DNA from 2 places in the Streptomyces sp. SAI-170 genome. Region 2 is predicted to be linked to the other one. Evidence: riboswitches for the same ligand, from Rfam matches in the RefSeq annotation. Region 2 holds a riboswitch; the other holds the start of a gene.
The links. Region 2 has a riboswitch for glycine ahead of gcvT (glycine cleavage system aminomethyltransferase GcvT). Riboswitches for the same ligand answer to the same signal wherever they lie in the genome.

Region 1: linked by a shared signal. The riboswitch ahead of gcvP (aminomethyl-transferring glycine dehydrogenase) and the one ahead of gcvT (glycine cleavage system aminomethyltransferase GcvT) in region 2 are both predicted to bind glycine.

Annotation. Positions count from the first base shown of each region.
Region 1 covers NZ_JBMGQD010000001.1:7,079,593-7,094,967, reverse strand. Annotated here, with positions in the region: gene modA (molybdate ABC transporter substrate-binding protein) at 1-677, shown strand, start outside; gene RKD23_RS31895 (ABC transporter permease) at 1,022-1,792, shown strand; gene RKD23_RS31890 (ABC transporter ATP-binding protein) at 1,889-2,965, shown strand; gene gcvP (aminomethyl-transferring glycine dehydrogenase) at 3,052-5,937, opposite strand; glycine riboswitch at 6,113-6,208, opposite strand; gene RKD23_RS31880 (PRC-barrel domain-containing protein) at 6,323-6,724, shown strand; gene RKD23_RS31875 (DNA polymerase IV) at 7,105-8,538, opposite strand; gene RKD23_RS31870 (MerR family transcriptional regulator) at 8,608-9,249, opposite strand; gene RKD23_RS31865 (bifunctional nuclease family protein) at 9,556-10,029, opposite strand; gene RKD23_RS31860 (MerR family transcriptional regulator) at 10,106-10,843, opposite strand; gene RKD23_RS31855 (FHA domain-containing protein) at 10,864-11,826, opposite strand; gene RKD23_RS31850 (DUF881 domain-containing protein) at 11,888-12,721, opposite strand; gene RKD23_RS31845 (small basic family protein) at 12,727-13,059, opposite strand; gene RKD23_RS31840 (DUF881 domain-containing protein) at 13,056-13,973, opposite strand; gene RKD23_RS31835 (sugar phosphate nucleotidyltransferase) at 14,081-15,375, opposite strand, start outside.
Region 2 covers NZ_JBMGQD010000001.1:2,684,350-2,699,724, reverse strand. Annotated here, with positions in the region: gene RKD23_RS11855 (L-serine ammonia-lyase) at 1-768, opposite strand, end outside; gene glyA (serine hydroxymethyltransferase) at 830-2,092, opposite strand; gene gcvH (glycine cleavage system protein GcvH) at 2,101-2,478, opposite strand; gene gcvT (glycine cleavage system aminomethyltransferase GcvT) at 2,587-3,705, opposite strand; glycine riboswitch at 3,745-3,873, opposite strand; glycine riboswitch at 3,874-3,967, opposite strand; gene RKD23_RS11835 (AAA family ATPase) at 4,140-4,808, shown strand; gene RKD23_RS11830 (enhanced serine sensitivity protein SseB) at 4,877-5,638, shown strand; gene RKD23_RS11825 (enhanced serine sensitivity protein SseB C-terminal domain-containing protein) at 5,780-6,580, shown strand; gene RKD23_RS11820 (ABC transporter permease) at 6,906-7,913, shown strand; gene RKD23_RS11815 (ABC transporter substrate-binding protein) at 7,984-9,780, shown strand; gene RKD23_RS11810 (ABC transporter permease) at 9,890-10,888, shown strand; gene RKD23_RS11805 (ABC transporter ATP-binding protein) at 10,885-11,979, shown strand; gene RKD23_RS11800 (ABC transporter ATP-binding protein) at 11,976-13,121, shown strand; gene RKD23_RS11795 (trimeric intracellular cation channel family protein) at 13,185-13,859, shown strand; gene RKD23_RS11790 (thioesterase family protein) at 13,900-14,745, shown strand; gene RKD23_RS11785 (helix-turn-helix transcriptional regulator) at 14,866-15,375, shown strand, end outside.

The sequences.
Region 1 (15,375 bases), 4.4 Mb from region 2:
TGTCCGGCACGGTCACGGTCTTCGCGGCCGCCTCGCTGAAGGAGAGCTTCACGAAACTGGGCGCGGAATTCGAGCGGCAGCACCCGGGCGCGCACGTCACCTTCAGCTTCGGGGGCAGCGACTCGCTCGCCGCGAGCATCACGGGAGGCGCGCCCGCCGACGTCTTCGCCGCGGCCAGCCCCAAGACGATGACCCTCGTGACGGACGCGGGCGCCGCGGCGGGCACCCCCACCACCTTCGTCCGCAACGAGCTGGCGATCGCCACGCTGCCCGGCAACCCGGACGACATCTCCTCCCTCAAGGACCTCACCGCCCCCGGCCTGAAGGTCGTCCTCTGCGACAAGGACGTCCCCTGCGGCTCCGCCGCCCAGAAGGCCCTGGACGCCGCCGGCCTCCGGCTCACCCCCGTCTCCTACGAGCAGGACGTCAAGGGCGCCCTGATGAAGGTCGAGCTGGACGAGGCCGACGCGGCGGTCGTGTACAAGACGGACGTGAAGGCGGCGGGCGACAAGGTCCAGGGCGTGGAGTTCCCGGAGTCCGCCGACGCGATCAACGACTACCCGATCGCCCTCCTCAAGAACGCCCACCACACGGAAACGGCCCAGGCCTTCATCGACCTCGTGAAGTCCCCCAAGGGCCAGAAGATCCTCACGGACGCGGGATTTCTGAAGCCATGAGCAGCACTACGCCCTGGAAGGACGACCCCACCGCCGACCCACCGCAAGCCGGCCTCGGCCCCTCCTGGGAGAACACCGGCGGCGCCGAGCCGCGCGAGGGCAACGCGGGAGGATCTCTTCGCGGCAATAGGGGCGGCGGCACAGCAGGCGCAGGCAGCACAGATGGCGGCGCCGTCGGCACAGGCGGCACCGGCGGCACAGGCGGCACAGGCGGCACCAGCAACCCTCACCCGGCGCCCTCCGACCCCGGCCTCCCCGACGGCAGGAGCAAGGCGCACCCCGCCCCCTCCGCCCCTCGGCGCCCCCGCACCCTCAAACCCCGCCCCCGCACCCGCACAACCCCGATCCCCCTCCCCCTCCTCATCCCGGCACTCTTCGGCCTGGCCTTCCTGCTCCTCCCCCTCCTCGCCCTGCTCATCCGGACGCCCTGGAGCACGCTGCCCGAGCAGCTGACCAGCCCGGAGGTGTGGCAGGCGCTGCGGCTGTCGCTGGTCTGCGCGACGGCGGCGACGGCCCTGAGCCTCGTCCTCGGTGTGCCCCTCGCCTGGCTGCTGGCCCGCACCGACTTCCCGGGCCGCCGCCTGCTCCGCGCCCTGGTGACCCTGCCCCTCGTGCTGCCCCCGGTCGTCGGTGGTGTGGCCCTGCTGCTGGCCCTCGGCCGCAACGGCGTGGTCGGGCAGTGGCTGGACGCCTGGTTCGGCATCACGCTCCCCTTCACCACGACGGGCGTGGTGATCGCGGAGACCTTCGTGGCGCTGCCGTTCCTGGTCATCAGCGTCGAGGGCACCCTGCGTGCCGCGGACCCCCGCTACGAGGAGGCCGCCACCACCCTCGGCGCCTCCCGTTTCACGGCGTTCCGCCGCGTCACCCTGCCCCTCATCGCCCCGGGCATCGGAGCGGGCTCGGTCCTCGCCTGGGCCCGGGCGCTGGGCGAGTTCGGCGCGACGATCACCTTCGCCGGCAACTTCCCCGGCCGCACCCAGACCATGCCCCTCGCCGTCTACCTGGCCCTCCAGAACGACCCGGCCGCGGCCATCGCCCTGAGCCTGGTCCTCCTGACGGTCTCGATCGCCGTACTGGCGGGCCTGCGGGACCGCTGGATGAGAGCACCGTAGAACCGGACAGCCCGAGGCAACCGCGGGCAGCCGCGTGAACGCCCCCACACAGCGAAACCAGGCCCTTTAAACCACAGCCCCAGGGACGACGACACCATGACCACCCCACGGACCCCGCCTCCGCCCCCGCCCCAGCCCGGCCTGGACGCCCGCCTGATCGTCGACCACGCCCCCTTCCACCTGGACGTCTCCCTCGCCGCGGCCCCAGGCGACGTCCTCGCCCTCCTCGGTCCCAACGGGGCGGGAAAGACCACCGCCCTGCGTACCCTCGCCGGCCTCACGCCCCTCACCGCGGGCCACCTCCACCTCGACGGCACCCCCCTTGAGCAGACCCCGCCCGAGGCGCGCCCGGTCGGGGTCGTCTTCCAGGACTACCTGCTCTTCCCCCACCTCACCGCCCTGGACAACGTCGCCTTCGGCCCCCGCTGCCAGGGCATCCCCAAGGCGGAGGCCCGCGCCCAGGCCGCAGAGTGGCTGGCCCGCATGGGCCTGGCCGACCACGTCGCCAGCAAGCCCCGCCACCTCTCCGGCGGCCAGGCCCAGCGCGTGGCCCTCGCCCGCGCCCTGGCCGTACGCCCCCGCCTGCTGCTCCTGGACGAGCCCCTCGCCGCACTGGACGCCCGCACCCGCCTGGAGGTGCGCGCCCAACTCCGCCGCCACCTCGCCGACTTCGAAGCGGTGGCCGTACTCGTCACCCACGACCCGCTGGACGCGATGGTGCTCGCAGACCGCCTGGTCGTGATCGAGGAGGGCCGTATCGTCCAGGAGGGCACCCCGTCCGAGATCGCGCGCCGCCCCCGCACGGACTACATCGCCCAGCTCGTCGGCCTGAACCTCTACCGCGGCGAGGCCGACGGCCACACCGTCCGCCTGGACGCCGGCCCGACCGTGACGACCACCGAGCACCTCACCGGCCCCGCCTTCGTGGCCTTCCCACCCAGCGCCGTCACCCTCTTCGGCGACCACCCCACCGGCTCCAGCGCCCGCAACCTGTGGCAGTGCGAGGTGGCCGGCCTGGAGACCCACGGCGACCAGATCCGCGTGGCCCTCACCGGCGACCTCCCCCTCGCCGCGGACCTCACCACCGTCGCCGCCGCCGAACTCGACCTGCACCTCGGCACAAAGGTCTGGGCCACGGTCAAGGCGACCCAGACGCACGCCTACCCGGCGTAAGGCAGAGAGCAGGCAGCAGAAAGGCGAGAGGCCCCGCCCCCGCAGAGCAGGGGCAGGGCCTCAGGCCTTACTCGGACCTCAGGACCTCAGTCCTCGTACGCGTCCAGCGGCGGGCAGGAGCACACCAGGTTCCGGTCACCGTACGCCTGGTCGATGCGCCGCACCGGCGGCCAGTACTTGTCGGCCACGGACACCCCGGCCGGGAACACGGCCTCCTCGCGCGAGTAGGCGTGCTTCCACTCCCCACCGAGCGCACCCGCGGTGTGCGGGGCGTTGTGCAGCGGGTTGTCCTCGGCCGGCCACTCGCCCGCGCCGACCTTCTCGATCTCGGCGCGGATGGCGATCATCGCGTCGCAGAAACGGTCCAGCTCGGCCAGGTCCTCGGACTCGGTCGGCTCGATCATCAGCGTGCCGGCCACCGGGAAGGACATCGTCGGCGCGTGGAAGCCGTAGTCGATGAGCCGCTTGGCGACGTCGTCCACGGACACACCGGTCGCCTTGGTGATCGGCCGCAGGTCGATGATGCACTCGTGCGCGACCAGCCCGCCCGGGCCGGTGTACAGCACCGGGTAGTGCGGCTCCAGGCGCTTGGCGACGTAGTTGGCGGACAGCACCGCCACCTGCGTGGCCCGCTTCAGCCCCTCACCGCCCATGAGACGGACGTACGCCCACGAGATCGGCAGGATGCCCGCGGAGCCCCACGGCGCCGCCGAGATCGGCCCGACACCGGTCTCGGGGCCGGCCGACGGCTGCAGCGGGTGGTTCGGCAGGTACGGCGCGAGGTGCTCGCGGACCGCGACGGGGCCGACACCCGGGCCGCCGCCACCGTGCGGGATGCAGAAGGTCTTGTGCAGGTTGAGGTGCGAGACGTCGCCGCCGAAGTGCCCCGGCTTGGCCAGGCCCACCAGCGCGTTCAGGTTGGCACCGTCGACGTACACCTGACCGCCGGCCTCGTGCACCTGCGCGCAGATGTCGGCGACGTGCTCCTCGAACACACCGTGCGTCGACGGGTACGTGATCATCAGCACCGCCAGCTCGTCACGGTGCTTCTCGATCTTCGCCCGCAGGTCCTCGACATCGATCTCGCCGTCCTCGGCGGTCTTCACGACGACGACCTTCATGCCCGCCATCACGGCGCTCGCGGCGTTCGTGCCGTGCGCGGAGGACGGGATCAGGCAGACGGTCCGCTGCTCGTCGCCGTTGGCGCGGTGGTATCCCCGTACGGCGAGCAGACCGGCCAGCTCACCCTGCGAGCCGGCGTTCGGCTGGAGGCTGACCTTGTCGTAGCCGGTGACCTCGGCGAGACGGTCCTCCAGCTCGTGGATGAGCGTGAGGTAGCCCTCGGCCTGCTCCTCGGGCGCGAAGGGGTGCAGCTGGCCGAACTCGGGCCAGGTGACCGGCTCCATCTCGGTGGTCGCGTTGAGCTTCATGGTGCAGGAGCCCAGCGGGATCATGCCGCGGTCGAGGGCGTAGTCACGGTCGGCGAGCTTGCGCAGGTAGCGCAGCATCGCGGTCTCGGAGCGGTGCTGGTGGAAGACCGGGTGGGTGAGGTAGTCGTCGGTGCGCAGCAGCGCCTCGGGCAGCGCCTCACCGGCGGCCGCGTCCAGCGCCTCGACGTCGCCCTCGACACCGAAGGCGGCCCAGACGGCCTGGAGCTGGTCCCGCGTGGTGGTCTCGTCGCAGGACATCGACACCTGGTCGGCGTCGACGAGGTGCAGGTTGACACCGTTCACACGCGCCGCGGCGACGACCTCGGCCGCACGGCCCTCGACGCGTGCACTGACCGTGTCGAAGAAAGAGCTGTGAACGACGTCAACACCGCCGGCCTTCAGCCCCTGCGCCAGGATCGCGGCGTAGCGGTGGGTCCGCCCGGCGATGCTCTTCAGCCCCTCGGGGCCGTGGTAGACGGCGTACATCCCGGCCATCACCGCGAGCAGCACCTGCGCGGTACAGATGTTGCTGGTGGCCTTCTCCCGGCGGATGTGCTGCTCACGCGTCTGGAGAGCCAGGCGGTACGCCTTGTTCCCGTCCGCGTCCACGGACACGCCCACGAGCCGGCCCGGCAGGCTGCGCGCGAACTTCTCGCGCACGGCCATGTAACCGGCGTGCGGCCCGCCGAAGCCCATCGGCACACCGAACCGCTGCGTCGTACCGACCGCGATGTCCGCGCCCAGCTCACCCGGCGACTTCAGCAGCGTCAGCGCCAGCAGATCGGCGGCCACGGTGACGAGCGCGCCGAGCTCGTGCGCCTGGTCGATGACCGGCTTGATGTCGCGTACGGCACCGGAGGCGCCCGGGTACTGGATCAGCACGCCGTTGATCTCACGCGCGGCGATCTCGGCCGGGATGCCCTCGCTCAGATCGGCGACGACGACCTCGACACCGGTCGGCTCGGCGCGGGTCTCGATCACGGCGATGGTCTGCGGCAGCGCGTCCGCGTCGATCAGGAAGAGGCCCTTCTTGTTCTTCCCCATCCGCAGCGACAGCGCCATGGCCTCCGCGGCCGCGGTGCCCTCGTCGAGCAGCGAGGCGCCGGAGGTCGGCAGCCCCGTCAGCTCGGCGACCATCGTCTGGAAATTCAGCAGGGCTTCCAGACGTCCCTGGGAGATCTCCGGCTGGTAAGGCGTGTACGCCGTGTACCAGGCCGGGTTCTCCATGACGTTGCGCAGGATGACCGGCGGGGTGAAAGTGCCGTAGTAGCCGAGCCCGATCATGGAGCCGAGGACCTGGTTGCGGTCGGCCAGCGAGCGCAGCTCGGCCAGCACCTCGGCCTCGGAGCGGGCGCCCGGCAGGTCCAGGGCGTCGGCGTTCTTGATCACGTCCGGCACCGCGGCGGCGGTGAGCTCGTCGAGCGAGCCGTAGCCGACCTGCGCGAGCATCTTGGCCCGCGCCTCCTGGTCGGGCCCGATGTGACGCTGCTCGAAGGGGATGCCCTGTTCGAGCTCGGAGAGCGGAATGCGCTGGGCGGTCATTGCGGAGGCCTCCTGGTCTGACGCGACCTTCGAGGGGCACCACGGCGCGGGTACCCCGACGGCCTCCCCCTCTGTCATCTCAACCTGAGAGCTTCACCGGCCGCCCGAGGGCGCCCGGCTTTCACCGTCGGTGAGAGCGGAAGCCGTCGACATCCGCCCTGCTTTCCAGAGTGACCTCGTCCGTGCGGTACGTGGGCCTGAGAGATTCCGGGGAGGATTTGCTCCTTCGGCGCCTCCGGTGACGATCGGAGGACTCTCCCGCACGGGGTCAGCAGCCGTCTGCAAGCCTACCAGCGAGCCCACCGCACGAGCCTTCGAGTGGCCGCGCACCCAAATGTGCTCTTTCGTAGTGCTTACGGATGATTTGCGACCAAGTGGAGGGCTCGTGCAGACCGACATCGATCCGCGCAACCTGATCGGCCGCAAGGCGTTCGACCGCAACGGCACCAAGATCGGCACGATCGACGAGGTGTACCTCGACGACGCGACCGGCGTGCCGGAATGGGCGGCCATACGCACCGGCCTGTTCTCCAGAGACGCCTTCGTCCCCCTGGAGCCCAGCGAGCTGATCGAGGGCACACTCCACGTCCCCTTCGACCGAGCCCTCATCAAGGACGCCCCCGACTTCGGCGTCGGCCGCCACCTCTCCCCCGAACAGGAACTCCAGCTCTACCACCACTACGGCCTCAACGTGGCCCCATCACCTCCGCCCCCCGACCGGGACTTCGGCAACGTCGCAGGCCAGGACCCCCACAACGACCACGATCCGCACACGCATCCCCAGTGACCTCCGCGCAGCCGGAGCCCCGCCCGGGCGCCGCCTAGGGGTAGTCCCCGCTGATGCAGCACGGGCCGACGGCAGGCACGAGCACGCGGAGAGCCCGGGCCAAGCGGAGACCCCGGGCCAAGCGGAGAGCCCGGGCCGAGAAGGGTGCCCACGCACTCACCATCGCTGAGCGCCACAGGCGGGCACGCACCACGCCCGGCCGCCGGCCGCCCGGCACGGACGACCGGGCACGCACCCGGCCGCCGGCCGCCGACCGCCTGGCACGGACGATTACGCGGACCGCCCGCCGCCACCGGGCAGCACAGCCGGCCCCACCCAGCGAAGGCCGACGGCCCGCGCCCCACAGCCCCAGCCCAACGCCCACGCCCAGGGCACGGCACCTACACCGCCGAAGCCCCACGAACCCCAAGCACCTCAGACACCTCAGACACCTCCGCAGCCCCCGCCACGCCCTCCACACGCTCCCCCTCTTCCACCCCCTCCCCTCCCTGGACCAACGGCAACGGCTCGGCCCGCTCAAGCGCGGGATCGTCGATCCGGAACGTCCGCACACGCCCCGGCTCCGACCAGGGCGTCTCGAACCGCACGGTGATCCGCCCGAGCCCGCTGCCCTGCACCCACCCGTGCCCGTACTCGGTGTGCCGCACGTCATGCCCGGGAGCCCACCGCCGCTCCTCGGGCTCCGCCGGCTCCCGCGCCGCCTCCTCGGCCGTCTCCTCCTCGTCGTCCGTCTCCGCCTCCCCGGCGGCCTGCGCGAACAGGTCCTCCTGCGTGAAGTCGGCCAGCCCGCTCACCCCGACGCCGAGCAGCCGCACCCCACCCGTGGTGTCGACGGAGTCCAGCAGCCGCAGCGCGGCCTCCCGCACGACCGCGGGGTCGTCCGTGGGCCCCCGCAGCGTCTCCGAACGCGTCAGGGTCGAGAAGTCGTACCGGCGCACCTTCAGTACGATCGTCCGCCCCGACAGCCCGGCCCCCCGCAGCCTGCGCACACACCGGTCGGCCAGTCGCTGCACCTCCAGGCCGATGCGCACCCGCTCATGGATGTCCACGTCGTAGGTGTCCTCGACGGAGACCGACTTAGCCTCCCGCTCGGCCACCACCGGCCGCTCGTCACGCGCGAGTGCCATGGCGTGGAGGGCGTGCCCGTGGGCCTTCCCGAGCAGCCGCACCAGCTCGTCCTCGCCCGCCTCGGCGAGCTCCTCGACGGTGTGGATGCCCGCCCGTCTCAGGTGGTCCCCGGTCGCCGGCCCCACCCCCGGCAGGGTCCGCACCGACATGGGCCCGAGCAGCGCCCGCTCGGTCCCGGGCGGGATCAGGACCAGGCCGTCCGGCTTGGCCTGCTCCGAGGCGATCTTCGCCAGCATCTTGGACGCGGCCAGCCCCACCGAGCCGGTGAGCCCTGTGACGGCCCGTATGTCCGCCCGCAGTCTCTCCCCGGCCAGCCGCGCGGACTCCCCGTCCCAGGCCGCCCCACCGGCCTCCAGGTCCACGAACGCCTCGTCCAGGCTCAGCGGCTCCACCAACGGCGACAGCGCCCGCAGCAGCCCCATCACCTGCTCGCTGATCGCCCGGTACAGCCCTCCCCGCGGAACCAGATACGCCGCGTTCGGCGCGAGCCGCCGCGCCTGCGCCATCGGCATCGCCGAGTGCACCCCGAACACCCGGGCCTCGTAGGAGCAGGTCGCCACCACCCCACGCGGCCCGAGACCGCCCACCACGACGGCCTTCCCGCGCAGGCTCGGCTTGGACGCCTGCTCCACCGAGGCGAAGAAGGCATCCATGTCGAGATGCAGGATCGTGGGCGCGGTTCTCACATCTCCGATGCTGCACCACGCCACTGACAATGGCCCCGCCCACACCCCGGGCGGAACCGACGGCAGGCGCTACACGGCCTTGTTGCGCCGCCTGGCCAGCTCGTCCGTCGGGTTGTGCCCGACCAGCGTCTCCCCGGTGTCGATCCGCTCCCCGTGCAGCTGCGACAACGCACTCTCCACGTCCCGCCACACCACACCGACGGCGATACCGAAGACGCCCTGACCGCCCTGCAGCAGGGCATGCACCTCGTCGGGCGAGGTGCACTCGTAGACGGTGGCACCGTCGCTCATCAGCGTCATGCGCTCCAGGTCACGGAACCCGCGCTCCCGCAGATGCTGCACGGCGCTGCGGATGTTCTGCAGCGACACCCCGGTGTCCAGGAACCGCTTGACGATCTTCAGGACGACGACGTCCCGAAAGCTGTACAGACGCTGGGTCCCGGACCCGTACGCGGGCCGCACACTCGGCTCCACGAGGCCCGTGCGCGCCCAGTAGTCCAGTTGCCGGTACGTGATACCTGCGGCTGCGCAGGCCGTCGGCCCGCGGTAGCCGATCTCCTCGGTCGCCATGGACGCCCCTCCGTCGCTGGGCACGACCGTAGGCCGCTTCGGAGCGTGATCGGACGCGCCGCCATGAAGCGGGTACGGACCGCTCTCCCCCGGACTGCGTCCGGTGGCACCCCCAGCCGTACCGTCGCCGCTGCTTCTCACGCCGACCTCCGTCCTTGACCTGCCCTCTCGACGGTAGGCAGTCACCAAGGGTGCGTCAACGATCGCCACACTCGGCACGCCGAGTGATAATCACCCTAGGAGTGGTTTCCCGTATCCCGTCGCGGGGAAAGGCTAGCCGAATGCGCTCCCGGGAGGCCGCAGGACGCTCTCAATCGCCGCTGGCATGTGCCGAGTCGTCCGCGCCGATACGCCACTCCCGAAGGGGCCCTCGACGCCGTCACAGCGGCGACGACACATCGTACGGCCGGCCCGGCGGAACCTCCGCCCAGCCGGCCGCACCGCGTCTCACTGGTTGCTGGAGCCGAAGTCCTCGGGCGAGATCTGGTCGAGGAACTCGCGGAACTTCTCCACCTCGTCCTCCTGCTCGTCCGGAATCGCGATGCCCGCGTCGTCGAGCACCCCGTCACTGCCGTAGATCGGCGTGCCGGTGCGCAGGGCCAGCGCTATGGCATCGGACGGGCGGGCGCTCACCTCGACGCCGCTGGCGAAGACCAGCTCGGCGTAGAAGACGCCTTCACGCAGGTCCGTGATGCGTACTTCGGTGAGCTCCTGGCCGACGGCCTCCAGCACGTCCTTGAACAGGTCGTGGGTCAGCGGCCGCGCGGGGGCCATGCCCTGCTGGGCGAAAGCGATCGCGGTCGCCTCCCCCGGCCCGATCCAGATGGGGAGGTAGCGGTCGCCTCCCACTTCACGCAGGAGCACGATCGGTTGGTTGGAGGGCATTTCGACCCGGACACCTACGACATCGAGCTCGTTCACACAGCAACCCTAGGCCGTGCCCGGGACCTTTGGGTAGTCGGGGCCCGGGAGCGGGACCCGATCGGGCCGCCGCCGCTCAGGGCAGGCGGACCCCGAGCGCGGTCTGCAACAGCGCCGCGTGCAGCTTCGTCGTGAGCCCCGCCAGCTCCTTGGTACGGGCCTCCGCATGGGTCCGGGTCTGCGGGTTGCGGTGCCGTCTGAGCGGGGCCACCACCTGGTCCACCAGACCGGCCTCACGGTCGGCCGCGGCCTTCACCATCCGCAGATGCCGCGGCTCGATACCGAACCGGCCCAGCTCGGTGACCAACGCGGCCACGGTCACCGCCTCGGCGTCGTACACCCCGTCCGACAGCGGCGTGACCAGGCCGTACGACTCCCACTCGGCCAGTTCGGCCTCGTCGATGTCGGCCGCCGCGAGCAGCTCCGCGCGCCCGATCCGGGCCACCGTCGGTCCCTCGGTGGCCTCCGGCAGCGCCTCGCCGTCCCGCTGCCGGCCGAGCGCCGGAAGCCGTACGTCCTCGCCGCGCTCGACGGCGTCCAGGTACTCGCGGATCACCTTCAGCGGCAGATAGTGGTCCCGCTGCATCCGCAGCACCTGGCCGAGGCGCTCGACGTCGCTCGCACTGAACTTGCGGTACCCCGAGGGGGTCCGCTGCGGCTCGATGAGCCCTTCCGACTCCAGGAAACGGATCTTGGAGATCGTCACTTCGGGGAACTCGTCGCGCAGCACGTTCAGCACCGTGCCGATGCTCATCAGACCACTGTCCGCGGCGGCGGTGCCGCTCCCGGCACCGCCGCTCGGTGTATGAAGCATGGACCTTCCCTGGGGGTGGGTCAGATGCTCTGCCGGCTCGCGTAGAAAACGAGTCGGTACTTTCCGATCTGCACCTCGTCACCGTTGGACAGAGCGACCTGGTCGATCCGCTCACGGTTGACGTACGTGCCGTTGAGGCTGCCCACGTCGGCGACGGTGAACGAACCGTCCGGCTGGCGCCGGAACTCCACATGGCGGCGCGAGACCGTCACGTCGTCCAGGAAGATGTCGCTCTGCGGGTGGCGGCCCGCCGTGGTCAGCTCGCCGTCCAGCAGGAAGCGGCTGCCCGAGTTCGGACCGCGCCGCACGACAAGCAGGGCCGAACCCAGCGGCAGCGCGTCGACAGCGGCCTGCGCCTCGGGAGAGAGCGCCGGGAGCTGCGTCTGACCGGTCACCTCGGCGTCGTAGGCCTCAAGACCCGAGATCGAGATCGTGGAGGTCGTCTCGGACGCCCGCTCGGGGACGGCACCCGCCCGCAGCGGAGCGCCGCAGTTGGAGCAGAACCGGCTGTTCTCCGCGTTGCGGTGACCGCACCTCGTACACACCAGGGCCGACATGGACGGCTCCTCCTGCCGCGGCTGCCCCGCCGGGGCGTTGGACGCGTACGGGCCGGGGGCGTACCCTCCGCCCGCACCTGAGGTCGACGGTTGCCCGAAACCTATGCCTGGGGCCTGGGCAGGGTCGACCGACGGCGCGCCCTGACCACCGGGGATGTCACCGCCCGGCCCAGCGACCTGGTCGCGGAACAGCGGGCGCTGACCCTCGGCGTCGGGCTGTGCGCGATGACGAGCGGTGGCGCTGCTGTCGCTGCCCTCTCGCGCGCTCTTGCCGAACAACTTCGCAAACAACTTCACGGGCGATTCCCCTTGACCGAAACAGACCCGCCCGTGGGGCAGGACGAACCCTGACTGCACACTCCGGAAGACCCGGACATCCTCACAACGTCCGTATCCACCAGACAGTTTCCACCACGCACCACCCAATCGGTGCGCCGACCCCCCGCAACCTCATGCCCTCGACGGACGGCCCCCATGCACCCCCGGTTCACTGGGAGGACGACCGAGCGTAGTCAGGCCGCTTCGCTGCTCGCAAGGCGTCCACAACGATCTTGTCCGACCGCTCGACAGTAACGGTGGCCTGCTCCTTCTCCAGCGTCTGCACCACGCCTCCCGGGATGTTGAGTGCCGGTTCGAGATCCTGAGGCTTGCCGATGACCTTGAAACGATAGGGCGCGTTGATCTTGTTCCCGTCGACGCTCACACGATCGTCGGAATCCGTCAGATAGGTCCCGGCCACCACCCGCACGCCGTTCACCTGGATCGCCTCCGCGCCGGCGGCGCGCAGCTCCTGGATGGCGTCGAGCAGCATGTCCGCCTCGACCGTGCCCTTGCTGTCGTCGATGGTCATCGTGATCCCGGGACCCTGCGCGGCCACCGTGCCCGCCAGGATGCCGAGTTGCCTCTCCTTCTCGACCGTCTGCCTACGGGCCTCCTCCGCCTGGTCGGAGCTGTTCTCCAGCTCGTCCCGCTGCTGCTCGAGACCCTGCTTCTCGTCCTCAAGACGCTGAGTACGGTCATCCAGTTCATCGAGGATGCGCACAAGATCTTCCTGGCGTGCCCCGCGCAGGGCCGTGTCGTCGTCGCTGTTGGACGCGACCTGGACCGCGAGACCGAAGCCCAGACCGAACAACAGCACGGCGACGATGAGTTGGGCCCGGCTGACACGCGGCGGCCACAACCCCTTCACCAGCCGCCCGCGGCCCGTGAGCCCGGGCTCCGCGTCCCGCGCGGGCGGCCCGACCGCGGGCGCCGTCGCGGGCACCTCCTCGGGCAGCTCCTTGCGCAGCCGGTTCTCGGGCGACTCGTCCTGGTTGCTCATCGGCCTCACGCCCGGAAGACGTGCCGGCGGATCGCGGCGGCGTTGGAGAAGATACGGATGCCGAGCACGACCACGACGCCCGTGGACAGCTGCGCCCCCACGCCCAGCTTGTCGCCGAGGAACACGATCAGCGCGGCGACGACCACGTTCGACAGGAACGACACCACGAACACCTTGTCGTCGAAGATCCCGTCGAGCATGGCCCGCAGACCGCCGAAGACGGCGTCCAGCGCCGCCACGACGGCGATCGGCAGATAAGGCTCGACCACCGCCGGAACCTCAGGCCGGACCAACAGGCCGGCCACGACTCCCACGACGAGGCCCAGTACGGCGATCACGATGTGCCCTTCTCAGCTTGCGGCTGTGCTGTCTCGGTTCTCGGCTGTGCGGTACGTACGATCAGGCTCGGCGCGGCCGGCAGCCGGAGGTCTTCCTCCACGGAGAGGGCGGTGCGGATCCCGTAGTTCTCCTGCAGGACGTGCAGATACAGCCCGTCGGCACTGTCCTGGAACCGGGTGCTCAGCTGTTTCCCGTCCCCCACCGCGAGCACCGTGTACGGCGGTACCAGCGGCCTGTTGTCGACCAGTATCGCGTCACCCGCGGCCCTGATCGCGGACAGCGCCGTCAGCCGCTGCCCGTTGATGGAGATCGCCTCGGCGCCCGACTCCCACAGCCCGTTCACCACGCGCTGCAGATCCCGGTCGCGCACCCGGCCCGTGTCGGAGAAACCCGACGTCCCGCGCGGATCGCCGTCCCCGCCCTCGGCGGTCTCCTCGGCGTCGTCGACGATCAGCTTCACTCCGGGCCCGTGCACCTCCACGGCACCCGAGAGCAGGCTCACCAGCTCCCCCTGGTCGCCGCCCCCGCTGTCCTTGAGGGCCTCCCGCTGCCGCGCTCCGACATCGTCGCGCAGCGCCTCCACGGACTCTTCCAGCTCGTCCGCGGCGTCGGTCTCCCGACCGATCCGGTCGATGAGCTCCTCGCGCTCCTTGGCCACGACCGGGGCCGCGACCCGCGCCTGCGCAGCGCCGACGGTCACCACGAGCGCCGCGAGCACCAGCCCTGCGGCGAGTCCGAGCTTCGCCCGGAGCGTCCTGGGCAGACCCCCCTCGCCCGCGGCCGTCTTCCGGGCCGCCGCCTCGGCATAGCCGTCGTCGAGGCTGTGGTCCATGACGTTGGTGAGCAGCGACATGGACGCGTCCGGGCGCGGGGGGTGCGCGGTAGTGCTCCGAACGGGGGGCTGCTGCGACATGCCGCACATCGTCGCATGTCGCAGCCGGTACCTCCGAATGGCCCCACCGACGTGCCGGACAGGCCCCCTTGGGGGCACTTGTCCGGCACGCGCGTGTGCTGCCTTTTCTACCGTCCGGCGCTGTCCACGACAGCCGACCACTCGTCCAGCAGGGCCTGCGCGGACGCGTCGTCCGGGCCTTCCGCCCACAGATGGGTGACCGCCTCGGCGGGATCGGGCAGCACCATCACCCAGCGCCCGTCCGTCTCGACCACACGTACACCGTCGGTGGTGTCCACGAAGCGGTCCCCGGCCGCCTCCACGACCCGCCGCATGACGAGCCCCTTGACCGCCCACGGAGTCGCCAGATCACGCTTGAGGACGTGCGCACGCGGGATGCGCGCGTCGATCTGGCTCAGCGTGAGCTGCGTCCGCGCGACCAGCCCGATCAGCCGTACGAAGGCCGCCGTACCGTCGAACACGCCGCTGAACTCCGGGACGATGAAGCCGCCCTTGCCGTCGCCGCCGAAGATGGTCGACTCGTCGCGGCCCACGCGCGTGAGGTCGTCCGGCGATGTCGTCGTCCACTCCACCTGCGTCCCGTGGTACGCCGCCACCTGCTCGGCGATCCGCGTGGTCGTCACCGGCAGCGCGACCCGCCCGCTGCGCCGCTCGGCGGCCACCAGGTCGAGCATCACCAGCAGCGCCCGGTCGTCCTCGACGATGCGGCCCTTCTCGTCGACGAGCGACAGCCGCTCACCGACCGGGTCGAACCGCACGCCGAACGCGGCCCGCGCGGACGCCACGATCTCGCCGAGCCGCACCAGCCCCGACCGCCGCGCCTCCGCCGTCTCGGTGGGCCGCGCCTCGTCCAGACCGGGGTTGATCGTCAGCGCGTCCACCCCGAGCTTGCCGAGCAGACTCGGCAGCACCAGACCGGCACTGCCGTTCGACGCGTCGACGACGACCTTCAGCCCCGACTCCGCGATCCCCGTCGTGTCGATGTTCCGCAGCAGCGACCCGGTGTACGAGTCGAAGACGCTCGCCGGGAAGTGCAGGTCCCCGATCTCCCCGGGGAAGGCCCGCCGGTACTCCTGCCGCGCGAACACCCGGTCCAGCTTCCGCTGGCCGCCCTGTGACAGGTCGGCACCCTGCCCGTCGAAGAACATGATGTCCACCGAGTCCGGCACGCCGGGCGTCGTCCGGATCATGATCCCGCCGGCACTTCCCCGCGCCGTCTGCTGCCGCGCCACGGGCAGCGGTACGTTCTCCAGGTCGCGTACGTCGATGGCGCTGGCCTGCAGCGCGGAGATGACGGCCCGCTTCAGTGCACGAGCACCACGGGAGTGGTCGCGGGCCGTGGTGACGGTCGAGCCCTTCTTCAGGGTCGTGGCGTAGGCGCCGGCGAGCCGCACGGCCAGCT
Region 2 (15,375 bases):
GTCGCCCTCGGAGCGCAGCTTGCGGGCCGTCGTCGCCGCACGGCGCTTCACCTTCAGGCCGCCCGGCAGGATGCCCTCGCGGGACATGCCGCGCGCCACACAGGCCTGCATCACGCGCCAGATGTCGAGCAGACCCTCGCGGATCTCCTCCTCGGTGCGCCAGGCGCGCTCGTTCTCCAGCATCAGGGCGGAGATCGACAGGCCGGTCTCCTGCGTCAGGCGCAGCAGCTCGTCACCCGTGCGGAAGGGGTACTTCAGGACCGTGTCGTCCAGCTTGATGCGGTCCTCGCCGACCGCGTCCTCGTCGACGACGAAGCCGCCGCCCACCGAGTAGTACGTCTTCGACAGCAGCTCGCCGCCCTGGGCGTCGTACGCCCAGATCGTCATGCCGTTCGCGTGGTACGGCAGCGCCTTGCGGCGGTGCAGGATCAGGTGGTCGTCGAAGGAGAAGGGGATCTCGTGCTCGCCGAGGAGCCGGATGCGGCCCTGCGCCTTGATGGACTCCACGCGCTCGTCGGCGGACTCCACGTCGACCGTGCGCGGAGAGTCGCCCTCCAGGCCGAGCAGCACCGCCTTCGGGGTGCCGTGGCCGTGGCCGGTCGCGCCCAGCGAGCCGTACAGCTCGCAGCGCACCGCGGCGACGGAGGGCAGCAGGCCCTCGTTGCGCAGCCGGCGGGCGAACATGCGCGCCGCGCGCATCGGGCCCACCGTGTGGGAGCTGGACGGGCCGATGCCGATCGAGAACAGGTCGAAGACCGAGATGGCCACGGTCACTCCTCAGGATGGGGTGGCGGGGCACCCGGGATCGCCGGGTGCCCCCGCCGGGGACTTACTTGTTCAGGCCGGGGTACAGCGGGTGCTTGTCCGCCAGGGCCTTGACGCGGGCCTTGAGGGACTCCGCGTCGTACGACGGCTTCAGCGCCTGTGCGATCACGTCCGCGACCTCGGCGAAGTCCTCGGCCGTGAAGCCGCGGGTCGCCAGGGCCGGCGTACCGATGCGCAGACCGGAGGTCACCATCGGCGGACGCGGGTCGTTGGGGACGGCGTTGCGGTTGACCGTGATGCCGACCTCGTGGAGCCGGTCCTCGGCCTGCTGGCCGTCGAGCTCCGACTCGCGCAGGTCGACCAGGATCAGGTGCACGTCCGTGCCACCGGACAGCACGTTCACCCCGGCCTCACGGGCGTCGGGCGCGGTGAGCCGCTCGGCGAGGATGCGCGCACCCTCCACGGTACGCCGCTGGCGCTCCTTGAAGTCCTCCGAGGCGGCGACCTTGAAGGAGACCGCCTTGGCCGCGATCACGTGCTCCAGGGGACCGCCCTGGAAGCCCGGGAACACCGAGGAGTTCAGCTTCTTCGCGAACTCCTTCTTCGCCAGGATGATGCCGCCGCGCGGCCCGCCGAGCGTCTTGTGCGTGGTGGAGGTCACCACGTCCGCGTGCTCGACCGGGTTGGCGTGCAGGCCGGCCGCGACCAGGCCCGCGAAGTGCGCCATGTCGACCCACAGGTACGCCTCGACCTCGTCGGCGATCCGGCGGAACTCCGCGAAGTCCAGCTCGCGCGGGTACGCCGACCAGCCGGCGATGATCACCTTCGGGCGGTGCTCCTTGGCGAGCCGCTCCACCTCGGCCATGTCGACCAGGCCGGCGTCGTCCACGTGGTAGGCGACCACGTTGAACTGCTTGCCGGAGAAGTTCAGGCGCATGCCGTGGGTCAGGTGACCGCCGTGCGCCAGGTCCAGACCGAGGATCGTGTCCCCGGGCTGGGCCAGCGCGAACAGCGCGGCCTGGTTCGCGGAGGCACCGGAGTGGGGCTGGACGTTGGCGTACTCGGCGCCGAACAGCTCCTTGATCCGGTCGATCGCGATCTGCTCGGTGACGTCGACGTGCTCACAGCCGCCGTAGTAGCGGCGGCCCGGGTAGCCCTCGGCGTACTTGTTCGTCAGGACCGAGCCCTGCGCCTCCATGACCGCGAGCGGAGCGAAGTTCTCCGAGGCGATCATCTCGAGCGTGGACTGCTGCCGGACCAGCTCGGCGTCGACCGCCGCGGCGACCTCCGGGTCGAGCTCGTGCAGGGGCGTGTTCAGGACGGACATGTGTCTCCTCAGCCGGCGGTGTGGGCGTCGTACGCGTCGGCGTCGAGCAGGTCGTCCTGCTCGCCCGAGACGCGCACCTTGAACAGCCAGCCGCCCGCGAAGGGGGCCGAGTTCACCAGCGACGGGTCGTTCACCACGTCCTCGTTGATCTCGACGACCTCACCGGTCACCGGGGAGTAGAGCTCGGACACCGACTTCGTCGACTCCAGCTCACCACAGGTCTCACCCGCGGTGACCTCGGTGCCGACGGCCGGCAGGTCGGCGTAGACGACATCGCCGAGCGCGTTGGCCGCGAACTCGGTGATGCCGATCGTCGACACACCGTCCTCGGCGGCCGACAGCCACTCGTGCTCCTTGCTGTAGCGCAGCTGCTGGGGGTTGCTCATGGCCTGAATTCTCCTGTACGCGCGGATGTGCTGATGACGGGGGGACTGCCGGGAACGTGCGTGAGCAGCGCGATGTGCGCAGAGTCACGCACGGAACGCCCGCAGTGACTACTTCTGGCGCTTGTAGAAGGGCAGCGCGACGACCGTGTACGGCTCGTGCGTGCCCCGGATGTCCACGCCCACGCCCTCGGTGCCGGGCGCGGAGTGCGCGGCGTCGACGTAGGCCATGGCGATCGGCTCGCCCAGGGTGGGGGAGGGGGCGCCGGAGGTGACCTCGCCGATCACCTCGCCGCCCGCGACCACGGAGTAGCCCGCGCGCGGGACGCGACGGCCCTCGGCGACCAGGCCGACGAGCACCCGCGGCGGGTTCTGCTCGGCCCGCGCGGCGGCCTCGGTGAGCGCCTCGCGGCCCACGAAGTCGCCGTCCTTGTCGAACTTCACGACCCGGCCCAGACCGGCGTCGAACGGCGTCAGCTCCGCCGTCAGCTCGTGCCCGTACAGCGGCATGCCCGCCTCCAGGCGCAGCGTGTCCCGGCAGGACAGACCGCACGGGATCAGGCCGACGCCCTCGCCCGCCTTCGTCAGCGCCTGCCACAGCTCCACGGCGTGCTCCGGCTTCACGAACAGCTCGAAGCCGTCCTCGCCGGTGTAGCCGGTGCGCGCGATCAGCGCCGGGACACCCGCGACCGTGCCGGGCAGACCGGCGTAGTACTTCAGATTGTCCAGGTCGGCGTCCGTCAGCGACTTCAGGATGCCCGGGGACTCGGGACCCTGGACCGCGATCAGCGCGTACGCGTCACGGTCGTCGCGGACCTCGGCGTCGAAACCGGCGGCGCGCTCGGTCAGCGCGTCCAGCACCACCTGGGCGTTGGAGGCGTTCGCGACGACCATGTACTCGGTCTCGGCCAGGCGGTAGACGATCAGGTCGTCCAGGATGCCGCCGTCGGCCTGGCAGATCATGGTGTAGCGGGCGCGGCCCACGCCGACGGCGGCGATGTTGCCGACGAGCGCGAAGTTCAGGAAGTCCGCGGCCTGTGCGCCGGTGACGGTGATCTCGCCCATGTGCGAGAGGTCGAAGAGCCCGGCCCTGGTGCGCACGGCGTTGTGCTCGTCGCGCTCGGAGGCGTAGCGCAGCGGCATGTCCCAGCCGGCGAAGTCGGTCATCGTCGCGCCGAGCGAACGATGCAGCGCATCGAGCGCGGTACGGCGGAGTTCGGTACTGCTCATCGGTCGGTCGTCTCCCAAGTACACGACAGGCGAGGTCATTCCTCCCCATCTGTCATCGGAACCTGAGAGGTTCGCCATGACCGCCCGTACAACGGGTGTACAGGAAGGGACATGGCTTGCACCTTGGGTGGGACCACTGCAGATCAGCGGTCCGCTTTTCAGATGTGCCTCGCCCGCGCGGTAACGGGGCCTGAGAGATTCAAGGGAGGGACTTGCTCCTTCGGCGCCCCAGCGAGGCTGGGGACTCTCCCGCGCGGATTCAAACGGCCGGTATGCAGTTGGCGGGGCCATCATTGCACGCATCCGCCCGGCACGGCAGGCCGCATCTGTGACCGGCCTGTGGCAGTACGCACACGAAATCACCGGCCGCACCGCATTACCGTCTCTTTACACACGATGGGCAAGGGTCCTACGACCCGCCCCAGGGGAGGACGATCACGGTGAACAGGACCACGTCGTACGCCACCACGACCCCCGCCCTCGCGCTGCCCGCGTCGGCCGCGGCCCCGGCCCGCGAGGTCCCCTCCGCCCCTGTCGTCCGCGACCTGCGCGACCGCGGTGGCCACAGTCCGCACGCCCTGCTCTTCGGCCCCCACGACCTCGTCGTGATCACCGGCCTGCCCGGCAGCGGCAAGTCCACCCTCATGCGGCGCGCGGTGCCGGGCATACGCATCGACTCCCAGGACACCCGCGACCGCTTCGACGCGGCCACGCCCCGCCTCCTGCCGTACGCCGTCTACCGGCCCCTGGTCCGGCTCGCGCACTACGCCGGGCTGCGCCGTGCCCTGCGCACCGGCGAGGGCGTCGTCGTGCACGACTGCGGCACGCAGGCCTGGGTGCGCGGCTGGCTGGCCCGGGAGGCCCGCCGCCGGGGCGGCACCCTGCACCTGCTGCTCCTGGACGTCACGCCCGAGCAGGCCCTGGCCGGGCAGCGCGAGCGCGGCCGCGGGGTCTCCCGCTACGCCTTCCGCCGGCACCGCCACGCCGCCTCCCGGCTGCTGCGCCGGGCGGAGCGCGGCGGCCTGCCCCGAGGCTGCGGCTCGGCGGTGCTGCTCGACCGGGACGCGGCGGACACGCTGCGGCGCATCGGCTTCACGGGCTGAGAAGGCGGCCACCCGCACGGGTTAGCCTTTTCAGCCTCAGCAGGTTCTCGGCAGGCGGTAGGCGGCACATGGACTTCCCGGCGCAGGCGCACCCCCATCCGCACGGCGGTTGGCCCGGCAATGAACTCGAGGAGGTGCTCTCCGCCTCCCTGGGCGTGCCGTCGGCCGGCCCCCGCATAGTCGAGGTCCTGGGCCGCAGCTTCGTGTGGGTGCCCCTGCCCAACGGCGGCGGCCCCGACAGCGGCCCCCTCGACCTGCCCACGCTGGAGATCGACGGCCAGGCCTTCGTGCCCGTCTTCAGCTCCGAGGAGCAGTTCCGTCAGGGCGCCGGGCCGACGATGTCGTACGCCATCGCGCCCGCCGTGGAGTTCGCGCGCGGTCTGCCCCCGCAGGCGGGCATCGCGCTGAACCCGGGCGGCGTGGTCGGCGTCCCGCTGCCGCCCGAGGCCGTCGCCGAGCTCTGCCGGGCCGGGCGCACTCCGCTGGACGGGCCCGCGAGCGGCGGCCGGGTCCGCCTCTTCGAGCCCGACTGGCAGGACGACCCGGTCGACTTCCTCTCCGCGGCTTCCGCCGAGTTCGACGCCACCGGCATCGTCCTCACCGCCCGCCGCTGTCTCGCCGCGATCGAGACCGCCGACCCGGTCCTCTTCGTCGGCGTCGAACTCTCCCAGTGGGAGGGCGACCTGCGCACGATCCCGGCGGAGGCCCTGGGCCGCGCCCTCGGCAGGACCCCGGTGCGCTGGCCGGTGAACCTGGTGCTGCTGGACGTGGCCCAGGACCCGGTGGGGGACTGGATGAAGCACAAGGTCCGCCCGTTCTTCCAGAAGTAGGGGCCGCCCCTTCTTCCGGAAGTAGCGCACCCTTCTTCCGGAAGTACGGGACCGGATCGCCCCCGAGCCCCCTCCGATCCTCCCCCCGGACGACATAACCTGGTTTCATTACCCAGTCGAAGAAAGAAGGGGCGTAACACAGTGAGCGCGAGCGGCACCGCCGCGACCGGCACGGTCGAGCACACGCTGCGCCAGGTCACCCCGGGGCGTTACGACGCCTACGAGGCGCTCCTGCGTGCCCTCGCGACACCCACCTCCGGCCAGATCTGGATGCTGCTGTGGCACGGCCAGGCCGGCTCGCCGGACGCCCAGTACGGCACGATGGAGGTCGGGGGCCACGCGTACGCCCCCTGCGTCACGTCCGCGCAGGAACTCGCGGCCAGCGGCTGGAACCGCAGTTACGAAGTGGTCGAGGGCATCGACGTCGCCCGCACGCTCTACCCCGACCACTACGGCCTCTGGCTCAACCCGCACGCCTCCAACGGCGGCGTGGGCATCCCGTGGCTCGACCTGCGCCGGATCGCGACGGGCCTGGACCGTCAGCCGGCCGGCCCGCTGCGGCTGGCCGAACCCGGCATCGAGATCCCGCAGTTCTACGCCCTGCTCGCGCAGAACGCCCACCGCACCCCCGCCGTACGCACCCTGCGCCGCGCCTGGGTGCAGCCCGCGCTCGGGGAGCCGTACCTCGCCATCGGTCTGGACGTGTACGACACCTCGCCGCCGGCCGTGGACTCCGTACGCGCGATGATGCACCAGTCCATCGGCGCCGTACCGGACGGACTGCCCGTGTCGACGGTGGCGATGTCCGACGAGTACTGCCCCGTCGCGATGTGGATGCGGACCCATGCCCGCCCCTTCTACGACCGTGAGGCGCACGGCGCCGTGGCCGCGCCGGCACCCGCCCCGGGCTACGGTTATCCGCCGGTGCGCGGCGCGTACTAGAGCCGTCTCACCCTTCAGGCCACCCGGATCGCGAGAGGGCCTTCTGCGCGCGTAGATGCGGTCGGTATCGACACGTCTGTCCCACACGCCCCAAGTTCTCCTCGTCCGGCCGTCGTTACCTGCTGTCCGGATAACGGATTCCCCAGGACAGCATCACGTTTACGCATCCATTCACCGCCAAGTCTGGCAACAGATCGCCAAAGCGTTGAAGACTCCCGCACCAGGGGTGTTCGCCCGGGTGTTCGCCCCAGTACGACGGACTGACAACGCCGCTACAGCGGCAAGTGCGGGCCGGCTACCGCCGGTTGAGAGGGGTCCCTGCCAGATGACGGCACCATTGCACGAGCCGACCGCGGAAGCGGCCCCGAGCGCGGCCGAGGAAGCCGCGGCAGTCAGCGGTGGCGCGAAGGCCGTACAGGGCCGCTCCCTGGGCCGGATCGCCTGGGAGCGCCTCAAGCGCGACAAGCTCGCTCTGGCGGGTGGCGCCCTGGTGCTGCTGCTCATCCTGGTCGCCGTGCTCGCCCCTGTGATCAGCAACCTCGTCGGCCAGGACCCCGAGTCCCACCACGAGGACCTCATCGACCCGCTGTTCGGCACGCCCAAGGGGTCCCTGGGCGGCATGAGCGGCGATCATCTGCTGGGCGTCGAGCCGGTCAGCGGCCGCGACATCTTCGCGCGCATCGTCTACGGGGCCCGGATCTCGCTGCTCGTCGGCTTCCTGTCGGCGGTCGTCGCGGTCGTCATCGGCACCGTCCTCGGTATCCTCGCGGGCTTCTTCGGCGGCTGGGTCGACTCCCTGATCAGCCGGGTGATGGACGGTCTGCTGGCCTTCCCGCAGCTGCTCTTCATCATCGCGCTGGTCTCCGTCATGCCGAGCGAGATGCTGGGCCTGGAGGGCACGAACGTCCGCCTGTTCGTGATGATCCTCGTCATCGGCTTCTTCGGGTGGCCCTACATCGGACGCGTGGTGCGCGGCCAGACCCTCTCCCTGCGTGAGCGGGAGTACGTCGAGGCCGCCCGATCGCTGGGCGCCGGGCGCTTCTACATCCTGTTCAAGGAGCTGCTGCCCAACCTGGTCGCCCCGATCGTCGTGTACACGACGATGATGATCCCCACCAACATCCTCACCGAAGCGGCACTCAGCTTCCTGGGCGTCGGCGTCAAGCCGCCCACGGCCTCGTGGGGTCAGATGCTGTCGAACGCGATCGACTACTACGAGTCGGACCCCATGTACATGGTCGTCCCGGGTGTAGCGATCTTCATCACGGTTCTTGCCTTCAACCTCTTCGGCGACGGCGTGCGTGACGCGCTCGACCCGAAGGGCTCCCGCTGAACTGCCGTACCTCAAGCGACCCGTGGCACACCACACGGGATCTCTCATCACAACCGGAGGGTCCGAGATCGTGACTACCCAACGCACCTCAGGGCGGCGCAAGCAGGCCATGGCCGCTGCCGCGGTGGTCGCCGCGCTGCTGACCACGGCGGCGTGCGGCGGCGGCGACGGCGACGGCGACAACGGCTCCAAGACCGGCGCTGCCGGCTTCGACGCCGCCAACAACAAGGTCGCCCAGGCCTCGCTGGCCAAGAAGGGCGGCACGCTGAAGTTCGCCGGAGCCCAGGACGCCGACTCGTGGGACACCACCCGCGGTTACTACGGCTTCATGTGGAACTTCGCGCGCTACTACAGCCGCCAGCTCGTCACGAACAAGACCGAGCCGGGCAAGGCGGGCGCCGAGCTCACCCCGGACCTCGCCACGGGCCTCGCGAAGGTCACGGACGACGGCAAGACCTACACGTACACCCTGCGTGACGACGTCACCTGGGAGGACGGCAAGCCGATCACGTCCAAGGACATCAAGTACGGCATCGAGCGCGTCTGGGCCCAGGACGTCCTGGCCGGCGGCCCGACGTACCTGAAGGAGGTCCTCGACCCCACGGGTACGTACCAGGGCCCGTACAAGGACAAGTCCGCGGACAAGCTCGGCCTGAAGGCGATCGAGACGCCGGACGACAAGACCATCGTCTTCAAGCTCCCGAAGGCCAACTCGGACTTCGAGGAGATGCTGGCGCTGATCTCCGCCTCCCCGGTCCGCCAGGACAAGGACACCAAGTCCAAGTACGGCTTGAAGCCGTTCTCCTCCGGCCCGTACAAGTTCGAGTCGTACGACCCGGGCAAGTCGCTGAAGCTGGTCCGCAACGAGAACTGGAAGCAGTCCTCGGACCCGGTCCGCAAGGCGTACCCGGACGCGATCACGCTGAACATCTTCTCCAACGCCAACGACATGGACCAGCGCCTGATCGCGGGCGACTACGACCTGGACATCAACCAGACCGGCATGTCCCCGCAGGGCCGCACCACCGCCCTGAAGCAGCACAAGGAGAACCTGGACAACCCGGTCTCCGGCTACATCCGCTACGCGGTCTTCCCGCAGAGCGTGAAGCCGTTCGACAACGAGAACTGCCGCAAGGCCGTGATCCTGGGCGCCGACCACGTGTCGCTGCAGAACGCCCGTGGCGGCCCGATCGCCGGCGGTGACATCGGCACCAACATGCTGCCGCCGTCGATCCCGGGCTCCGAGGGCCAGTCCTACGACCCGTTCGAGCTGGCCAGCAAGAACAAGAGCGGCAACGTGGCCGAGGCCAAGAAGCTGCTCAAGGCCTGCGGCAAGCCGAACGGCTTCAAGACCACCATCGCCGTGCGCAACAACAAGCCGGTCGAGGTGGCCACCGCCGAGTCCCTCCAGGCGTCGCTGAAGAAGATCGGCGTCACCGCCGACATCGAGCAGTACGACGGCTCGCAGACCTCCGGCATCATCGGCAGCCCCTCGAACGTGAAGAAGAAGGGCTTCGGCATCATCATCATGGGCTGGGGTCCGGACTTCCCGTCCGTCCAGGGCTTCGGTCTGCCGCTGTGGCACAGCAAGTACATCCTCGAGTCGGGCAACAACAACTACGCCCTCATCAAGGACAAGGCGATCGACGGCCTGTTCGACGACTACGTCAACACGCTCGACGACGCCGAGAAGGCCAAGATCTCCACGCAGATCAACCACAAGGTCATGGAAGGCGGCTACTACCTGCCCTTCGTCTTCGAGAAGTTCATCAACTGGCGCGGCAGCCGGCTGGCGAACGTCTACACCACGGACGGCTACAGCGGCATGTACGACTTCGTCAACCTCGGCCTGAAGTCCGCGAAGTAACCGGCACACCCGCCGAACGCACGAAAGGCAGGTGAAGGCCGGCGAGGCGTGAGCCGCGGACCACCGGAAGACCTCCGGTGGTCCGCGGTCCCGCCGCGGGCCGAGAGCTGTGCTCACTTACCTCATCAGGCGGTTGTTCGCCGCCGCAGTGATGCTCGTGGTCATCGTCATGGTGGTCTTCGGCATCTTCTTCCTCGTCCCGAAGTGGGCGGGCGTCGACATCGCCTCGAGCTTCGTGGGCAAGCAGGCCGACCCTGCGGCCGTCGAGGCCGTACGGGCGAAGCTGGGTCTGGCCGACCCGATCTACGCCCAAGTCTGGGAGTTCTTCAAGGGCATCTTCGTCGGCCGCACCTACTCGGGCGGCGGGGACGTCACCGAGTGCGCCGCACCCTGCTTCGGCTACTCCTTCCGCAGCGAGCAGGCCATCTGGCCGGTGCTCACCGACCGCCTCCCGGTGACCCTGGGCCTGGCGCTCGGCGCGGCCGTGCTGTGGCTGCTGCTCGGTGTCTCGGCGGGTGTGCTCTCCGCGCTCAAGCGGGGCAGCCTGTGGGACCGCGGCGCGATGGTCGTCGCCCTCGGCGGTGTCTCGCTGCCGATCTACTTCACCGCGATGCTCTCGCTGGCGATCTTCGACTACGGCCTCGGCTGGGTCGACGGTGAGTTCGTACCGCTGGAGGACAGCTTCGGCGGCTGGTTCCAGAGCATGCTGCTGCCCTGGGTCACGCTGGCCTTCCTCTACGCCGCGATGTACGCCCGGATCACGCGCGCCACCATGATGGAGATCCTCGGCGAGGACTACATCCGCACCGCGCGCGCCAAGGGCCTCACCGAGAAGGTCGTCATCTCCAAGCACGCCATGCGCTCGACGATGACCCCGATCCTGACCATGCTCGGCATGGACCTCGGCGCCCTCATCGGCGGCGCGATCCTCACCGAGACCGCGTTCAGCCTGCCCGGCCTGGGCCAGGCGGTGCTCAACGGCATCCGCACCCAGGACCTGCCCATCATCCTGGGCGTCACCCTGATCACCTCCCTCGCAGTGCTCCTCGCCAACCTCGTGGTGGACGTTATGTACGCCGTGATCGACCCCCGAGTGAGGCTCACATGACCGAACTCAGCAAGACCGGTGCCGCCGTCGGCGAGCCCACCACCGGCAACGCCCCCTCCGCCTTCCTCGAAGTGCGGGACCTGAAGGTGCACTTCCCGACCGACGACGGCCTGGTCAAGTCCGTCGACGGGCTCAGCTTCCAGCTGGAGAAGGGCAAGACCCTCGGCATCGTCGGTGAGTCGGGCTCCGGCAAGTCGGTGACCAGCCTCGGCATCATGGGCCTGCACACCGCCGGCCAGTACGGCAAGCGCAAGGCGCAGATCTCCGGCGAGATCTGGCTGAACGGCACCGAGCTGCTGTCGGCCGACCCCGACAAGGTCCGCAAGATGCGCGGCCGCGAGATGGCGATGATCTTCCAGGATCCGCTGTCCGCGCTGCACCCGTACTACACGATCGGTCAGCAGATCGTGGAGGCGTACCGGATCCACCACGACGTCGACAAGAAGACCGCCAAGCGCCGTGCGGTCGAGATGCTCGACCGGGTGGGCATCCCGCAGCCCGACAAGCGCGTCGACAACTACCCGCACGAGTTCTCCGGCGGTATGCGCCAGCGCGCGATGATCGCGATGTCGCTGGTCAACAACCCCGAGCTGCTCATCGCGGACGAGCCGACCACCGCCCTGGACGTCACCGTCCAGGCGCAGATCCTGGACCTGATCCGCGATCTGCAGACGGAGTTCGGCTCGGCGGTCATCATCATCACCCACGACCTGGGCGTCGTCGCCGAGCTCGCCGACGACCTGCTGGTGATGTACGGCGGCCGATGCGTCGAACGCGGGCCCGCGGAAAAGGTGTTCTACGAGCCCCGGCACCCCTACACCTGGGGCCTGCTCGGCTCGATGCCGCGCCTGGACCGCGACCAGCAGGAGCGGCTGATCCCGGTCAAGGGCTCCCCGCCCTCCCTCATCAACGTCCCGTCCGGCTGCGCCTTCAACCCGCGCTGCCCGTACGCGGATCTGCCGAAGGACAACGTCACCCGCACGGTCCGCCCCGAGCTGACCGAGGTCGGCAGCAAGCACTGGGCCGCCTGCCACATGACGCAGGAGCAGCGGGAGCGTATCTGGACCGAAGAGATTGCGCCGAAGCTGTGAGTGACGAGAAAGCGGTGACGACCGCCGCCAAGAGCGAGAGCCCCCGTGCCGAGCGGGAGGTGCTGCTGAAGGTCACCGGCCTGCAGAAGCACTTCCCGATCAAGAAGGGCCTGCTCAAGCGGCAGGTCGGCGCGGTGCACGCGGTCGACGGCATCGACTTCGAGGTCCGCTCCGGCGAGACCCTGGGCGTCGTCGGCGAGTCCGGCTGCGGCAAGTCCACGATGGGCCGGCTGATCACCCGGCTCCTCGAACCGACCGGCGGCACCGTCGAGTTCGAGGGCAAGGACATCACGCACCTCGGGGTGGCGGGCATGCGCCCGCTGCGCCGCGACGTGCAGATGATCTTCCAGGACCCGTACTCCTCGCTGAACCCGCGCCACACCATCGGCACGATCGTCGGCGCCCCCTTCAAGCTCCAGGGCGTCGAGCCCGAGGGCGGCATCAAGAAGGAGGTGCAGCGGCTGCTGTCGGTGGTCGGGCTCAACCCCGAGCACTACAACCGCTACCCGCACGAGTTCTCCGGCGGCCAGCGCCAGCGCATCGGCATCGCCCGCGCGCTCGCGCTGAACCCGAAGCTCGTCGTGGCCGACGAGCCGGTCTCCGCCCTGGACGTGTCGATCCAGGCGCAGGTCGTGAACCTGCTGGACGACCTCCAGCAGGAACTGGGCCTGACGTACGTGATCATCGCGCACGACCTCTCGGTCGTCCGGCACGTCTCGGACCGGATCGCGGTGATGTACCTCGGCAAGATCGTGGAGCTGGCCGACCGCGACCTGCTCTACAAGACGCCGATGCACCCGTACACCAAGGCGCTGATGTCGGCGGTGCCGATCCCCGACCCGAGGCGCAAGGCCGCCAAGAGCGACCGGATCCTGCTCAAGGGCGACGTGCCCTCGCCGATCTCGCCGCCGAGCGGCTGCCGCTTCCACACCCGGTGCTGGAAGGCCACGGAGATCTGCAAGACGACCGAGCCGCCGCTGATCGAGCTGCGCCCCGGCCAGCAGGTCGCCTGCCACCACCCGGAGAACTTCGAGGACCAGCAGCCGCAGGACACCAAGCTGCTGAAGTCGGCCGAGGCCGCGGCCGAGGACGTCCCCGAGGCCGACGCCGAGGTCGAGGTCGAGGTCGCCAAAGAGAAGTGACCCCTGAACGAGCCCCCGCCTTGCAATGTAAGGCGGGGGCTCGCTCATAGGTAAGAATTAGGGGTGCTTGAGCAACTCTTCAGCCCGTCCGTCCAGCACACGCTCGATCTGGTCGGCATCTTCGTCTTCGCCATCTCCGGCGCCCTGCTGGCCGTGCGCAAGAACTTCGACGTCTTCGGCATCGCCGTCCTCGCCGAGGTCACCGCGCTCGGCGGCGGGCTCTTCCGGGACCTGATCATCGGCGCCGTGCCCCCGGCGGCGTTCACGGACCTCGGCTACTTCCTGACGCCGCTGCTGGCCGCGCTCCTGGTCTTCTTCCTGCACCCGGAGGTCGAGCGCATCCAGTTCGGCGTGAACGTCTTCGACGCGGCGGGCCTCGGCCTGTTCGCCGTCGCGGGCACGACGAAGGCGTACGAGTACGGCCTGAACCTGACGGCGTCCGCGGCGCTCGGCCTCGCCACAGCGGTCGGCGGCGGTGTGCTCCGGGACGTCCTCGCGAACGAGGTGCCCTCCCTGCTGCGCTGGGACCGCGACCTGTACGCGGTGCCGGCGATGGTCGGCGCGGGCATGGTGGTCCTCTGCATCCGCTTCGACGCGCTGACGACCTTCACCTCGGGTCTCGCCGTCGTCACGTCCTTCGTGCTGCGGCTGCTGGCCATGCACTACCACTGGCGGGCGCCGCGGGCCTGGAACCGGAGGTCGACGGCGAGGGAGGCGGACGAGAGCCGGCAGATCTAAAAAGCTACCGCTTAGTAGTTTCCTGTTGTACGGTACCGCCATGGCTCAGGCATCCCAGGCGATCATCGGCGACAGCGAGTTCGACCGAGACACCGCGCTCACCCGCCGCTCCGATGGCGTCTACGACATCGACCTCTCCGCGGGCTGGACCATCATCAGCGCCGTGAACGGCGGCTACCTGCTGGCGGTACTGGGCCGCGCCCTCGCCGACGCCCTGCCGCACCCGCACCCGTTCACGATCTCCGCGCACTATCTGACGGCGTCCCAGCCGGGCCCGGCGGTCGTCCGCACGGACGTCGTCCGCACCGGCCGCACGCTCTCCACCGGCCAGGCCTCCCTCTTCCAGTACGACGAGCAGGGCGCCGAGGTCGAGCGCATCCGGGTCCTCGCCTCCTACGGCGACCTGGACTCCCTGCCGGACGACGTCCGCACCACGGCGACGCCGCCCGCGATCCCGCCGATGGCCCAGTGCTTCGGCCCCGAGGACGGCCCCGCCCCGGTCGACGGCAGCTCCGCCATCGCCGACCGCCTGATGCTCAAGCTCGACCCCGCCACCCTCGGCTGGGCCCTCGGACAGCCCTCCGGCAAGGGCGAGATGCGCGCCTGGTTCGGCCTCGCCGACGGCCGCGACATGGACCCCCTCTCCCTCCTCCTCGCGGTGGACGCCCTGCCGCCCACGGCCTTCGAGCTGGGCATCAAGGGCTGGGTCCCGACCGTCGAACTCACCGTCCACGTCCGCCGCCGCCCGGCCCCGGGCCCCGTACGGGTCTCGATCACGACCCGCAACCTGGCCGGCGGCTTCCTGGAGGAGGACGCGGAGATCTGGGACGCCGAGGACCGCTTGGTCGCCCAGTCCCGCCAATTGGCAAGGGTCCGGCTGGCCTGACCCAGGGGCGCGGGGCTGTATCGATCTGCGGCTCCGCCGCGTGGGCGCGACCAGCCAGCGACGACAGAAGGCCGCAAACGTACAACAGAGGCACCTCAGTAGGCGCCGTAGCCTGACCCCGTGAAGTCGGACCGCCTGCTGTCGATCCTCCTACTGCTGCAAACCCGCGGCCGCGTCTCCGCCCCAGAGTTGGCAGACCGCCTCGAAGTCTCCGTCCGCACGATCTACCGAGACGTAGAGGCCCTCTCGGCGGCAGGCATCCCCGTCTACGCCGAGCGCGGGCGAACCGGCGGCATCCAACTCCTCGACGGTTTCCGCACGGACGTCACCGGCCTGACGGCCGACGAGTCGAGGGCGTTGTTCGTCCTCGCGGCCCAGGGCGCCCACCAGGCCCTGGGCCTGGACACGGCCCTCGGCCAGGCCCTGCGCAAGGTGATGGCCGCGCTCCCCGCCCCCCACCGCCCGGCCGCGGAGGCGACCTCCCGCCGCATCCTCGTGGACGCCACCCGCTGGCGCGGTGAGGCCGCCGACCCCGCCGACCTCGGAACACTCCAGGACGCCGTCTTCACCGACAGACGCCTGAGGCTGAGCTACCGGCACAGCGGCGCCCCCGAGCCCCGCACCTACACG